2 regions of the Halomonas kashgarensis genome follow, and region 1 is predicted to be linked to the other one. Evidence: predicted binding sites of a transcription regulator. Region 1 holds the regulator's gene; the other holds the start of a gene.

What was found. Region 1 encodes FliA, which starts transcription of late flagellar genes. Its sites were predicted from a motif close to CTAAAGTTNNNNNNNNNNCNGCCGATA; they were not measured.
Region 2: R5M92_RS10395 (flagellin) is a predicted target of FliA. The motif match lies at 2,713-2,739, and genes of this name have one in related genera.

The regions. Positions count from the first base shown of each region.
Region 1 covers NZ_CP137552.1:134,785-142,422, reverse strand. The annotation lists gene R5M92_RS00655 (OmpA/MotB family protein) at 1-432, opposite strand, end outside; gene R5M92_RS00650 (motility protein A) at 441-1,247, opposite strand; gene R5M92_RS00645 (RNA polymerase sigma factor FliA) at 1,327-2,028, opposite strand; gene R5M92_RS00640 (flagellar protein FlhE) at 2,056-2,490, opposite strand; gene R5M92_RS00635 (hypothetical protein) at 2,487-3,065, opposite strand; gene flhF (flagellar biosynthesis protein FlhF) at 3,062-5,287, opposite strand; gene flhA (flagellar biosynthesis protein FlhA) at 5,343-7,427, opposite strand; gene flhB (flagellar biosynthesis protein FlhB) at 7,424-7,638, opposite strand, start outside.
Region 2 covers NZ_CP137552.1:2,258,457-2,266,094, reverse strand. The annotation lists gene R5M92_RS10400 (glycosyltransferase) at 1-1,574, opposite strand, end outside; gene R5M92_RS10395 (flagellin) at 1,710-2,642, opposite strand; gene R5M92_RS10390 (flagellin) at 2,917-3,102, shown strand; gene fliD (flagellar filament capping protein FliD) at 3,241-4,629, opposite strand; gene R5M92_RS10380 (DUF1853 family protein) at 4,751-5,782, opposite strand; gene R5M92_RS10375 (C40 family peptidase) at 6,017-6,466, shown strand; gene R5M92_RS10370 (zinc-dependent alcohol dehydrogenase) at 6,688-7,638, shown strand, end outside.

The DNA of each region.
Region 1 (7,638 bases):
CTCCACGGAAATCTGACCGTCAAAGGACTCCAGCACCTCCACCAGGCTCTGGATCAGCGTTCTGCCCTGACCGGTCAGTTCGGCCTGGCCGCTGGAAAACAGCAGACTATCGTCGATACGCAAGGTGACTCCCTCACTCCCTGCATCGACACTCACGCCGGGAATGCTGAGGCCGGAAAAACGTGGCTGGATACCGTCATGCGCCGGCTGGATACCCGTCGATTGCGCCATCCGCGACGCCGAAGGAACCGCTGACGACGAGGCCATCTGGTTCTCGCTGGCATCGCCGCTTCCGGGCGGTGTCAGCGCCAGCAGAAGCACGAACAGGGTAATCAGCAAGGTGAGCACATCGAGATAACTGGTCAGCCAGCTCTCATCGTCACCGCCCATCGCCACGGGTTCCAGTGTCTGCCGCGTATCATGATCCAGCATGAGCGGCGCTACCCCTTGCCAGTGGCGGGTTTCGAGGGAACCCTTCTCTCGCGAATTTCATCATGAAAGTCGGCGACGAAGGAATTGAGCGTTTCCTCGATAAAGGAAGGCAGACGACGCTTGGTGATCAACGAAATGCCTTCCATCACCATGTTCATGGTAATCAGGCGGTCTTCGGTACGCCGTTCCAGCTTGACCGCGATAGGCTTGAAAATCAGGTTGGCCAGCAAGATGCCATAGAAAGTGGTCAGCAGCGCCACGGCCATGCGCGGACCGATGACTTCCAGGTCGCCGGCATCCATGACTTCCAGCATGTTCACCAGACCGACCAGGGTACCGATCATGCCGAAGGCGGGCGCATAGGTCGCCATGGTACGAAACACTTGCGCCTGGGCATGTTCGCGGGCCTTCAGTCGAGCGATACGCCAGCGCATCAGATCGAATATCTCGTCCTCCTTGGTGTTGGCAATGACAAGCTGGATGCCGGTGCGCAGAAAGGGATTGCGCGTGTCTTCCAGAGCCGCTTCCACCGCCCGCACGTCACCCTTGAACCATAACCGGGACATGTCGACGAGTTCCTTGATGTCATCCCGCACATAGGTATTCTCGCGACGAAACACGATGCCTACCAGGCGCACCACATGCAGCACTTCCCTCAGGGGATAACTGATGAAAGTGGCGGCCAGAGTACCGGTGAGCACGATCGCCAGCCCCGGAAGATTAAGAAAACTTTCGGGTGATTCCGCAGTAAAGAACAGGACGCTCACCAGTAGCGCTATGCTGGCAAACATGCCTATCAGCGTCGAAGGATTCATCAACGGCTCCTTGCCGGTCACAAGTCAGTGGAAAGGGGTGCGATAGCGCACGTGGTTATAGTCGCTTTCACGACAGCCTTCAATCGGCCTCGCCAAGGCGCGCGCGTAGACGGCTGATAGCCTGGCTGTGCAACTGGGAGACACGCGATTCCGTCACCCCCAGCACAGCCCCCACTTCCTTGAGGTTGAGCTCTTCCTGGTAATACAACGCCATCAGCAGTTTTTCCCGCTCCGGCAACTGCTCGATCGCCTCGATCAGGCGCTGGCGTTGCTGACCATCCAGCAGCGTTTCGAAGGGCAGGTGCGCGGCGATGTCTCCCGCCGGCTCTCCGCTTTCTTCCACCAGCGCTTCAAAGGGCAACAACTGCCCGCTATTGGTATCGCTGAGGAGTTGGCGGTAGGCCTCCAGGGGCATCTCCAGCTCGGCGGCTATTTCGTGCTCTTCTGGAGGCCTTCCCAGCACCTGTTCGAGACGCCGCACGGCTTCATCCATCGCCCTGGCCGAGCGCCTGACGCTACGTGGCAGCCAGTCACGGGTGCGCAATTCATCCACCATGGCGCCGCGAATCCGCTGGCTGGCAAAGGTGGCGAAGCTCGCCCCCTGGCTGGCATCGAAACGTCCCAAGGCCTCTAGCAACCCCACCATGCCGGCTTGAATCAGGTCATCAAGCTCGATGCAGGATGGCAATCTGACCTGCAGTGACAGCGCCTGGCGTCTGACCAGCGGCATGTATTGCGCCAGCAATTCACTCTGGTTGATCCTGCCTTGTGCTGTATACATCCTCGTGCCTCGCGGCTGATACGGTCGTTACTGATAATTCACGATGACCTGCAGCCCTTGCACCCTCACCGGCCTTTGTCCCGGTGGCAACGCGAAGCGAAACTGCAAGGGGGCCTCAGCCGTCGCTCCCTGCAGTGCCTGGGTCATCCCCCGCATGCCGGTCAACGCGACACAGCGGCTGGGGTGACACAACCAAGCCTTGACCTGACTGCCCACCGGCTGGCGATAGCGCCACTGGATCCCACTGATCCGGGACTCCGGCTCGGTCATGCCGGCCGGCGGGGTCATGGAAGCGCTATCGGCCGTGCGCTCGCTCATGGCCACCATGAAGCCCGGGGCGGTTGCCGTCCAGCTACCCGGGGCGGCCAGCACGGCCGGCGCCCAGCCGAGCATCCAGACGGAGACCACCAGAACCCACTGCCGCTGCTTCATCCAGCTTATCATGCTGACGAGTCGTTTCATCTTGCCAGTACCAATAGCTCAATACCCAAGTAGTAATTCGCCGCTACTTGCAAGTTATCCAACAGGCCCCGACGAGGCAAGCCCGGCTCGTGCAACGCCAGCAATCGCGAAGGCCCGCCGGCCTGGTGCATGGCGTGCAGCGCACGGAAACCGCGCATGAAGGCCTCCGCATCGCTATCCACCCATAGTGCCCAACGCGACTGCTCGCGTACCAGGCCGGTCAGGTTGGTGGCACCAGGCGGAACCAGCTGAATCTGCCAATCCTCCGGGGCGCCCGCCCAACGCCGTCCCTCCGCTGACCATTGACCCAGCCGGGCCCGCACCTTGGCGACCTGGGCGGGAGAGGCTTGCGCCAACCCCACCACGACCAGGGGCAGCCGCGGCGCCTGGCGCACCGAGGTGTGAGCCGGGGGCGGCTCGGATGACGGCGTAGCGGGCGCCTCCACGGGCAGCTCGACCGAGGCGGCCCGGTCATCCGCCATGTTCTGCTCGTCATGAGCATCCACCACGCCCTGCTGCTGGCGCTGCAGGTTGGCCCACTTGCGTAACCCGGCGGCCTGGTCGCTCTCGCTCACGACATTCCCTCCAGGCCGGCCGAGCCGAATTGGCGAATGGCGTCACGCGCCATGAAGGCATACGCCAGGCCATCGAGCATGGCGATGTCGCGCCGACGCCGGCGATTACCCGCCAGGCCGAGCACGTTCGCCCGCAATGCCGCTGCCGCTTCGTCCTCGGCAACGTCTAGGTGACCCGCCACAGCGGCCAGACCCGAGGCCATCAACAGGCGGATTTCGGGGCTCAGCTCTCCGCCGTCGGCTTCCTTGAGCTGTTGCCAGGCGCGGCGGGTCAATGCCGCCAAGCCTTCGCTCTGCAAGTGCGTCAATAATAGTGAAAGCGCATCGTCGCCCAGGCGCACCGGCGTCAACCAGTAGCGCCGGGCCACCACCTTGGCGTTTTCGGGATCGCGGATTTCCCCGCGCCAGGCGAGCATGTCCTCACGCTCGCCTGCGCTTGCCCGACGCGGATCGACCGGGGCCTGGACGGCTTCACGCGCCACATGCAGCTGCATGACCTGGCCACGAAAGCGTACCGACACCTGGGAAAAATGTGGCGCCTCTTCCAGGAGGGGTCCGAGCGTGGTGCGTTGCGCGCCATATTCTACCCGCTGACTGCTGCGCACGAGGCTGACCCAGGTCATCTGTTGCTCTTCCAGCCAGACCCAGGCCGCGGGAGCGGGCAAGCCGGGGAGCAGGTGGACGATAACCCCGGCGTCATGCGAAACCTGCGCCAGCCGCTCGCGCCAGCCAGCGGGATGGCGATGCTGCAGCCAGGGCAGCGCCACCCAGGCACCATCGGCGTCCAGACCGATATCCGGCATCGCCCAGTCACAGCCCCTTTCGTTGCGTCGGGGCGACCAGGCCATGCCTAGAATGCTATCCGCCGGCGGGTAACCCTCCAGCAATTGCGACAACCGCTCGTCCTGAAGCGCCATGGGCAGTGCCGCCATGTCCCATAGCGCTTCCAGCGCGGAAAAGCCGACGACACGCTTGCGCAGCGCCGTCATCAATGCGGACAGCCGCCGCCCCTGACCGAGCACATCCCGCGACCAGCTCGGCAGGGAGACCGCAGAAGCGGGGGCACTCTCCGCCGCGCCGGGCATGGGGGTGCGTGTGGTCAATGCCTGTTCCACCAGACCCTCGGCATCCGCCACCGCCATATCTTCGGGAACGCGCTGACCGTGAGATCCGAACAGGATGCGCAGACCATGACGCATGACGATATCCAGCACCGGCGCCAGGCGCCCCGCCTCATCCTGCTTGGTGATGATGCAGTCATCGAGTTCGGCGCCGGCGGCACGGGCGGCCTGGCGGTAACGCATGACCACTTCCTCCAGCGTCTCCGGCTGGCTGGCGGCATTCAGCAGCAGCACCAGGCGCACCCGCGAGCGGCCCCCCTGAAGGTGAGCGATCTGCTCGATGACCCGCTGGTCGCGCTGGCTCATGCCGACGGTATCGATGATCACCCACTGCTTGCCCTGCAGCCGGCCCAGCAGATCGTCGATCGGCTGTTCGGCATCGAGAGCGTACATCGGCGTATCCAGCAGGCGGGCATAGATACGTAGCTGCTCGTGGGCACCGATACGGAAACTGTCGGTGGTCACCAGTGCTACCGGGCGCGTGCCGTGGCGCATGACGAAACGTGCCGCAAGCTTGGCCGTGGTGGTGGTCTTGCCCACTCCGGTAGGACCGACCAGCGCGACGATACCGGTCTGGTCGAAGAACGGCGCTTCGGCGTCGAGCACATGCAGACGGTCGGCCAGTTGCCGGCGCAGCCAGACCAGCGGCTGTTCGCTGGTCTCGTCGAGCAGGGCATACTCTTCGGGCAGACCGGTCAGGATATCGTCGGCCAGCTCATGGCTGAAACCGACTTCGCGCATGACCTGCAGCAGGCGCTGACGGCATCCGGCGGGTGTAGCGGCAACGCGGCTCTTTTCCGTGGCCAGGAGCTCGCGCATATCCTGCATTTCCTTGAGCAGTCTTTCGCTCATGGCATGCAACGGGTCATCCCGCCCGACAGGGGGGGTGGCTGGCGGCGCCACTTCAGTGGCGTTTGGCTCGACGGGGGGCGACTCGGGCGTAGGGTCGAAATGATCCACCGCCTCGTCGGCCATGGCCAGGATTTCCACGCCGTCCTCGGTGCGGCGATTGGCCAGGATCAGTGCATCGTCCCCCAGCGCTTCGCGTACCTGGCGCATGACATCCCGACTATTTGCCCCAACGAAACGTCTTACGCTCATATTTCACCTTTTGCCTTGGTCATACCTGTCATGGTGGCCGTTTTCTCCGCTCGGGTCACTGACGTCCGCCCACCAGCGTGGTGACACGCAGTGTCCGGTCATCGGGAATCTCCGCCTGGGACATCACCACCAGATGCCGCAACCGGCGCCGCAGGAAGCGCGAAAGCACGGCGCGCAGCGAATGCTGGACCACCAGCACCGGCGGCTCGCCCGTGGCTTCGTGCCGCTCCAGTGCCTGTTGGGCCTGGGTCATCAGGGTGTCGGCAAGCCCCGGTTCCATGGCGCCGTTGCCGTTCATCGCCTGCAACAGAACCTGCTCCAGCTGCGCTTCCAGCCCCATGACGTTCAGCATCTCCTGACCGGCGAACCACTGCTGGGTGATCGCTCGGCCCAGGGCAATGCGCACCAGGGCAGTCAGTTCATTGGGGTCCTGCTGCTGACCGGCATATTCCGCCAGGGTATCGAGGATAGTCCGCATATCGCGGATCGAGACGTCCTCGTCGAGCAGATTCTGCAGGATTCGCTGCAGCACGGTCAGGCTGATCGCCTTGGGTACCACTTCCTCCACCAGGGATTTCTGATCTTCGCCCAGCTTGTCGAGCAGCTTCTGCACTTCCTGGCGGCCCAGCATCTCGGGCGAATGCCGATGCAGCAGGTGATTCAGGTGCGTGGCCACCACGGTGCTGGCATCCACCACGGTATAGCCGTATACCTGGGCGTGCTCGCGCTGATTGCCGTCGATCCAGATCGCCGGCAAGCCGAAGGCCGGGTCCTGGGTGGGCGTGCCCTGGAGCTCGCCCGACACCTGGCCGGGGTCGATCGCCAGCCACTTGCCGGGATACGCCTCGGCGCGGCCGATCTCGGCACCCTTCATGGTCAGCACGTAAGTGCTGGGCGAAAGTTCGAGGTTATCGCGGATATGCACCACCGGCGGCAGGAAACCGACCTCCTGGGCGAACTTCTTGCGCACGCTCTTGATCCTGCCCAGCAGCTCTCCCTGCTGGCGCGAGTCGACCAGCGGAATCAGGCGATGACCGACCTCCAGGCCGAGGGTATCGACCAGTTGGACATCCTCCCAGCTGGCCTCCGGCGTTTCCTGTACCGGCGGCGGTTCGGCGCCGATCTCCTGCTGCACCAGCGCCTGCTCTTTCTGCCGCATGAGATACCAGGCCAGACCCGCCAGCAGAGCGGTGAAGATCAGAAATACCAGGTTGGGCATCCCCGGCACCAGCCCTAGCAACCCCATGACCATGGCGGACAGGATCATGACCTGCGGGTTGACGAACAGCTGTCCGATCATCTGCTGGCCGACATCCTGGTCGGTGGTCACCCGGGAGACCGTCACGCCAGCGGCGGTGGAAATCACCAGGGCCGGAATCTGGGCGACCAGGCCGTCGCCGATGGTCAGTAGCGTATAGGTACGCGCCGCATCGCCGAAACCCATGCCATGCTGCATCATGCCGATCAGCAGCCCACCGATGACGTTGACCACCATGATCACCAGGCCCGCCATGGCGTCGCCGCGGACAAACTTGCTGGCACCGTCCATGGAGCCGTAGAAGTCCGCCTCCTGGGCGACTTCGGCACGGCGGGTACGTGCGTCCTCCTCGCCGATCAGACCGGCGTTGAGGTCGGCATCGATGGCCATCTGCTTGCCGGGCATGGCGTCGAGCATGAAGCGAGCACCCACTTCGGCGATACGCCCGGCACCCTTGGTGATGACCATGAAGTTGATGATCACCAGGATCAGAAACACCACCAGGCCGACAGCAAAATTGCCGCCCACCAGGAAGGTACCGAAAGCCTCGATGACCTTGCCCGCCGCATCGCCACCCTGGTGCCCTTCCATCAGCACCACCCGGGTGGAAGCCACATTGAGCGATAGCCGCAACAGGGTAGTAAACAGCAACACCGCCGGGAAGGCGGCGAAATCCAGCGGCTTCTGAGTGAACATGCTGACCAGCAAGACCATGACGGCCAGTGCGATATTGAAGGTGAACAGCAGGTCCAGGGCGAACGGCGGCAAGGGCAGGATCATCATGCCCAGGATCATCAGGATAAGCAGCGGGCCGGCGAGCAGCTTCATGGGCACGTCGCCCGCCCAGTCACGCCGTCCCAGGTAGTGGCTCAAGCCTTTCATGGCTGCTCCTCGCTAGCGCCGCCAGTTCGGGGAGCGTCCATTTCCGGGGGTACCGGAAGGTTGTCGGGTCTCGGTGGCACCTCTCCTCCTACTTCATCGACGCGTTTGAGACGGTAGGCCCAGGCCATGACCTCCGCCACCGCAGTGTATAGGTCGGCCGGGACTTCGGCATCCAGATCGACATGATGATACAGGGCCCGCGCCAACGGCG
Region 2 (7,638 bases), 1.3 Mb from region 1:
AGCAACACGCGATATTGTTCGATGCCATGCTGAGACATCTCTTCCCAAATCCATCGGCAAAAATCTTCGCTTTCATACTGAGCGCCGCGTAATAGGAGCCGGCTTTCAGGCAACTCGTGCATTAGCCTAGCCCACTGTTCTAACAACTCGGCGCTGATTTTTGCCGGGTTATTCAAACACCCCAATGTGATGTAGCGATTTTTTAACGCAGGCAAAGAGTTGGTAGCCGGTGAATACGGAGGCGGCATGTAACAGATGTAATCATCCGGCAGGCGGATAAGCTTTTCCGTGTATTGATCATCAACGCCTTCGGGGGTTTCGATATGATCTGAGATCAAGTAATCAATACTCTCCACACCCATGGTATTGACCAAGCCCCCAACCCACTTAACACAAAGCGGCGCTGGACGCATGGAGATAGCTTGTAAGCAGTTTCCATCACCGTGGCCAGATAAGTCGATAAGGATATCAAGTTTGTCGTCTCGTAATTGTTGGGCCACCTCGTATTGCGAAAGGTGACGAATTGGCCGCCAAACTTTACACGCATCCCGTACTTTTTGAGTAATAAAGTCGGTTTGGTCGCGAGTGCTATAGCCATAAAAGTGAATATCCGAACGGCTATGCTGTAAAGCAGCTGAAATCATCTGCCCTACCGGGTGCAGGCGGAACCCTGATGAAATCAAGCCAACGCGTAGTGGCTTGGTTTCATCATTAACATTCGTGGGCGCAGGCATGCGTGGCAATGCAAATTTTTTATCCCACTGTTTAGCAAACGCATGTATCTCTTCTTGTGTGGCATCAGGGTTGTAATGTTTTGAAAAAAAGATATTGGAATATGCCATCACAAAGCCTGGGTCTAATTCCAATGCTTGTTGATAGTACGATTCTGCTTTTTTGTACTGGCCAATGTCTTTGTATAAATTACCCAAATTATTATAGACGGAAGGATGCGGGGGGAACTCTTTCTCTAGCAAGTGGTATACCGACAATGCTTGATTAAAATACTTAGCATTATACAGCAGCACGCCTAAGAGAAGCTTACTTGAAAAAGGCTCAAAACCACCATCGATTGCAGCTTCAACATGTGGTATGGCAAGTTCCTGTTGACCCGCACTGTGTAACATTTCTGCCAGCCGGAATCGTCCCTGTGCGTAGCTAGGATCAAGCGCAACCGCTTTGCTCTGGTATTGTATGGCTTGCTCGTTGTTGCCTTGTTGATAATAGACGGCGGCAAGGCTTGTAAGTGATAGTGGATCTCGGTCATCTAAAGCGACCGCTTTATGCAAGGGCGAGTGCGCTTCTTGTACATCTCCCGCTTGTAGATAACTAGTGCCTAGCGCTTTCCAGGCAAACGCATTTTCAGGGTATTCCCGTGTGAGTTGCTGAGCTAACGCTTGTGCTTGGGTAAATTTTTCATTATCAAGCAGTGTGAGAAAGCGTTTAGCCTGTTCGGGGTGCACACCCAGATTGTCATAAAGCTTGTCATGAGACTTATCTGCCGGCGGCCAGTTGGTTGTAATACGCTTTGCTTGCTGTGTCTTTTTCGCTTTGCTACGTGTTTTTTTCTTCGCCATGGAGCCTCCCTAAGTTCAAATATTTGTTGCGTTACCACTACTTTATCAAGCCCTAGGTCGGCTGATAATAAAAAAAACCCGGGCAAATAGCCCGGGCTCTGTGTTTCGTGCCGTACGCTGGCTGTAGTGTATCGCTTAGCCCAGCAGTGAAAGTACGTTCTGCGGGCTCTGGTTAGCCTGAGCAAGAATGGACGTACCTGCCTGCTCCAGAATCTGCGCTCGCGTCAGGTTAGAAACCTCAACGGCGTAGTCAGCATCTTCAATGCGTGAACGCGCGCCTTGCAGGTTGGTAGAAGTCGTCTCGATGTTATCCAGCGCTGTTTCAAAGCGGTTCTGCATCGCACCTAAGTTACTGCGCTCCTGGTCAACAGCAGCAATCTTGCTATCCAAGATGGCGAGAGCATCGCCCGAGCCCGTACCAGAAGATAAACGTCCATCAAGAACATCGAAGCCTTGCGCAGTTACGCTACGAGCTTCCCCACCCACTGAGGCTACATCGTTGGTACCTGCTGCATCGAACATGTTCCAACCACCAGTCGCGCTGGAAGTACCATCTGCTTTGGCGGCTCCAATTGAAATATCAATACGCTGATTATCGTCTGAGCCAACCTGAACGGAGAAGTTAGTGCCAGTACCACCAACTGAAGTTTTGGTATCGAATACGTCACGACCGTTAAACTCGGTTTGTTGCGTGACACGATCGATCTCTTTCAAACGCTCATTAACTTCTTCTTGAATAGAGTCAATGTCTTGTGCGGTGTTAGTACCGTTTTGCGCTTGAACTGTTAGCTCACGAATACGCTGCAGGTTATCGTTAACCTGATCCAGTGCACCTTCAGCAGTTTGCGCCAGTGAAATTCCGTCATTGGCGTTACGAGACGCTTGGTTCAGGCCCGTGATCGTACTGCTCATGCGGTTGGCAATCGCCTGGCCCGCCGCGTCATCAGAAGCACTGTTGATGCGCAAGCCAGAGCTCAAACGCTCTTGAGCTTGAGCAAGCGAACTCTGAGAGCTTTTGAGGTTATTTTGGGCTACCAGAGCCGTAATGTTGCTATTAATCACTGACATGTGAATTCTCCTTCACGCTTTACATGGCCACTTGACCTGCCCTACGGCATATGTGCCGCTCTATACTGTGTTACGGCCAGACGGCGGCAAACTTTAGGTACTTTTCCAAAAAAAAAGGTAATTTTTCGTAACTTAACTAATTTTCTTCTAAGCAAGTGGTTTTGACGCAGCTAGGCGATGACTTCGAGGCCTGCTTTACTTAAGATAATGAGCAATTAACAAGCAGGATGGGCATCAATGACGATTATCAATACTTGCAAGAGTCCATGATCAGGTGGATGACTACCGTAGCCAGTATGGCGCGCTGCAGCGCCGCTTTGAGGATGCGATTGAAGGGCTGGCAAAGCAGTCTACTGCCACGCAAGCGGCACAGTCACGCATTATGGATGCGGATTACGTCGAAGAAGCTTCGCAACTGGTGAAGGCGCAGTGCTGCAACAGGCAGGCGATGCCATGTTAGCGCGGGCGAACTAATCACCACGGCATGTATTGGTTTTTTTGCACTGGTGGGGCGTAATATTCACCTTCAGGTGCTTGACTATAGCAAGGCGGGGCACGCCTTGCTTTTAGTCAGTCATTTCGCGTACGAAACAATAGTTTAATTACCGCTTGCCATCTGCCCGTTGATCATATTGAGCTGCTGAAATAGGTAGCCGCTCGTTGAGTTCATCTGGGACATCATGCTATCGAGCTGGGAAAACTGCTTTTGATATCGGCTGATGGTGCGCTCAATACTCTGCTCCGTGCGCTCGAAACGCGTATCCAGGCTTGCTACGCGAGCCTCAGACCCGCTCACGGCACGCTGAATCATGCCATTCTCGTCGTCGAGCGCACGTCCTAGTGTGGCTTCCAACCGGCCCGCCATGCCCGCCTTTTCATCGGCGCCGGCAAAGAAATCCGCCAGCGCCTGCGGATTATCGGCCATGACTTCGTTCAGCTTGGCTGTATCCAGCTCCAATCGGCCGTCTGCTTTCAGGGAGATGCCGACCTGCGACATCATCGTCAGCTCGCCACCCAATACGCTATCCGTCAGGTTGCGGCTGAGGCCGGTCTCGATGGTGCGTACGGTTCGATCCCCTACCAGTTCACCGGCGGCTTCTCCTACCCCTTGGGTCATGCGCCCCAGGGTAGAATCGAGCTTGTTATAGATATCGACGAAGCTTTGAACGGCCTCTCGTATCGATTCCTCATCTTTTTCTACGATGAGGCTGCGGGTTTCATTCGCTAGGCCAGGGTCCAGCTGCAGGGTGACGCCCTGAATGGCTCCTTCCACCGTATTGGTGGAACTGGTGATGTCGATACCGTTGATCTTCAGCTTGGCGTCCAGCCCCTTCTGATGAGTACCGGCATCCCCTTTCAGGTTGGCGTCAGTGAAGTTGGCGAAGGACATGCCGGAAATTCCGGCTTCGGCGCCGGTTTCCTTGGAGGACAGTACCAGGCGGTAGCCATTCTCGCTTCCGTCGTTGATGATGGAAGCATTGACGCCAGCATCCGGGTCGGCGTTGATGGCGTCGCGGACACCCTCCAGTGTGAGGCCTGCCTCCAATTCGACCGTTTTGGTCGTCGTTCCTGCTTCGGCATCGCCGAAGGTAAGCTGAAGGCTTGCCGTATCTGTAGTTGTAGTCAGCACGGTATCTAGGCTGCTTACCCCTGTACTGGCCAAGCTGCCGGCACGGGCGGTATTGGTGATGGCAACCTCGTAGCGGCCAGGGTTGGCCTCCGCGCTGGTGGTGGCGGTCATGCCTTCGCCGCCCTGCACATTGGCTTTCAAACCCTGATAGAGCGAGTTGCTATTCAACTTGCCAACAGCATCTTGAAGCTCACTCAGCCCGGATTTGAGGCGCCCGTAGGCCGAAACCTTGGCCTGCTCCTGGGTTTTCTGCTGTGTAATCGGCTGAAGCTTCTGCCGTTCAGCAGAACGCAACTGGTCCAGCAGGCCGCTCAGGTCGAGCCCGGAACCAACGCCGAGTGAAGAAATTGAAGCCATGCCTAGCGTCCTTTTTGCGTAGTTCGTATACCAACATGACACCCGAAGGGTACTGTGACATCCAGGAAGTACTACAAAACTAGTTTATTCTGGTTACTTTAACCTTTCGGCCGGACAAAGACTAACTTGAGGAATTTCTGCCCGGCGGCAGGGGAATGCGGTTCGGCCAGTCGTCGGCGACGAGAAAGATGCGCTGCCAATTCGATTCCGGAGCAAGCGCATGGCTGGAGCTGGCGGCGAAGGGGCAATGCACCATCATCTGCAAGGGCAGGTCGGTTCGAGCAAAGTGCCGGTGCAGCGCCGGGAGCAGCTCTGTTAAAGGACACAGACGGCTAGGATGGGGCGGGGCGAGCCAGTGGGGCTTGTCCAGCAGCGCCCCCTGGGTGGCGGCAGGCAGTTGCGCCATGAATTTGGGCCAGTCGCCCCATCTTACCCAGGTGCCGCGCAGGTGGTGCGGGTTGGCGCCGGTGGGAGCCGGCAGCTCAGCGTGAAAGGGGTAGAACAGCACCCCTGGCATGGCCAGGCGCTGGGTGAGCGCAAGCGGGGCTTCGGCGGAGGCGGTATCCCGCGGGGCGAGCCAGTGGCGCAGGGTGGCATGGGCGGCGGGCGTGGCGGAGAGCGGCAGCTGGCGACGCTGCATGTGGTCGCGTTTGATGGCCAGGCTATCCAGCCCGCCGGGGCCTATCCAGCGGCTTTGACTGTCGGCGGCTCCTGGCCCTTCGGGCAGACCGAGATAGAACTTGATGGCGACTTCCAGATGAACGAGCGCGGGGTCGTGGCAGGTGCGGTAGACCATGTCCAGTTCACCCAAGGTAATGCGCCGCTCGATGATACGAATGTTGCTCGCCAGCAGTCGCGTGCCTGGGGCGTGTTCCAGCAGGTAGTGCCAGAGGCGTTCGTGATAATGCCCCATGCGGGCGCTGACGGCGGTGCCGATGGCCTGTTCGAGATGCGCCGGATGGCGTTCGCGGGCGGCAAGCCAGCGGGCGCGTGTTGCCGATGATTCCAGCCCCAGCTCGGCGAGGGTGGGCCTTCCGGCCCAGAGGGGCGATAGCGCGGGGCTGGCGTTTTCGGGACTGACGATATCCGGCGCTTCGATCAACCACGCCAGATCGCGTACCAGCGGATGGTGGTAGGAATCGCTCTCGCTCATGCCGTTCCGGGGAAGGTGAATCTCATCGAACTCTACCATAGTGGTGCAAGCATGGACGCTAGGCCATAGTGAAGTCTGTGGCGATCAAGAAACGGAGTGTCCATGTTTACCCGCGCATCCCTGTTTTCACTTACCTGCCGGTTTTCCACCGCGCGTTACTTTCTCATTTACTTTCCCAGTTACTTTCTCAACTACTTTCTCAACTACTCTTCCAAGGCATTCGGGGCGCTGGTGATGGCGCTGGCGTTGCTGGTGCTGTCCGGCTGCGCCAGCCGGGATATCGCCACGCGGGAAGCACCAATCAATCAGGAAGGGCTCTCCATGGAGCGGGCGCTGATTCTGGCGAACGCTCAGCAAGCCCTGGGCACGCCCTACCGGCTTGGCGGCACCAGCGCCGAGGGTGTGGACTGTTCGGGCCTGGTGACGATGGCCTATCGCGCCGCCGGCATCGGCGTGCCGCGCACCGCCAACGATCAGTTCCAGCACCTGCCTTCAGTGGATGAGGCGCGTCCGGGCGATTTGCTGTTCTTCGGCTCCCGGCGCAAGGCGACCCACGTGGGCATCTATCGTGGCGACCGGCAGATGATTCATGCGCCGGGACGCGGCCGGGAGGTGGTCAGCGTGCCGCTGGATATCGACTACTGGCAGGAGCGCTTTCTGGGAGCCGCGGCTCCGGCGCCTTGACGCCGCTGGGTTGGTTATCGCTGCCGCTTGGTTTTCTGATTTTTATCGCTAGCGCTTGGCCCTTCTTTATCGCTAGCGCTTGGCCTTTGCCGCTTGCTGTCACTACGCTGGAAGAACGACTCTGCGGGAGACCGAGTGGTCAGCCCCTTGGAGTTCCCGTTTCAGGAGAGCCAGCGAGCGAGCAGCCAATAGCGAGTAGCAACCAAGCATAGGAGAGCGAGATGAAAGCCATCGTTTACCATGGAATCGGTGATATCCGGCTCGATGACGTTCCCGAGCCGACGATCCAGGAACCCACTGATGCCATCGTCAGAATTACCACGTCCGCGCTGTGCGGCACCGACCTGCACTTCATTCGCGGCACCTTCTCCGATATGCAGGAGGGCACCATCCTCGGCCATGAAGGGGTCGGCATCATCGAGCAGGTGGGCGATGACGTGCGCAACCTCTCGGTAGGCGACCGGGTGGTGATTCCGTCCACCATTGCCTGCGGCACCTGCTCTTATTGCCGTGCCGGGTATTACGCCCAGTGCGATGTCGCCAACCCCAACGGCAAGCAGGCCGGCACCTCATTTTACGGTGGCCCCAAGCCGACCGGGCCGTTCCACGGCCTGCAGGCGGAAAAGGCGCGCATCCCCTTCGCCCATGTGGGCCTGGTGAAACTGCCCGATGCGATCAGCGACGACCAGGCCATCGCCATGTCGGATATCTTTCCCACCGGCTACTTCGGGGCGGTGTCCGCCGAGATCAACGACGGCGATACCGTGGCCGTGTATGGCTGCGGGCCGGTGGGGCTGTTCGCCGTCGTCAGCGCCTTCCTGCTGGGCGCCGGGCGGGTATTCGCCATCGATTCGCACCAGGACCGCCTCGACAAGGCGCGCAAGCTGGGTGCCGAGGTGATCAACTTCGAGCGTGAGGACCCGGTGGAAACCCTGCAACGCCTGACCGGCGGTATCGGTGCGGACCGTGCCATCGACGCGGTCGGTGTGGATGCCGAACACGCCCACCACGGCCCGGCGGCCGAACACGGCGATGCTCAGGGTCAAGAGAAGGAAGCGAGGAAGAACGCCCCCGACGCCAACCCGTCAGGCGATCTCTGGCAACCCGGCGACGGCCCCAGCCAGGCGCTGCAATGGGCGGTGGAAGGTTTGGCCAAGGCGGGAACACTATCG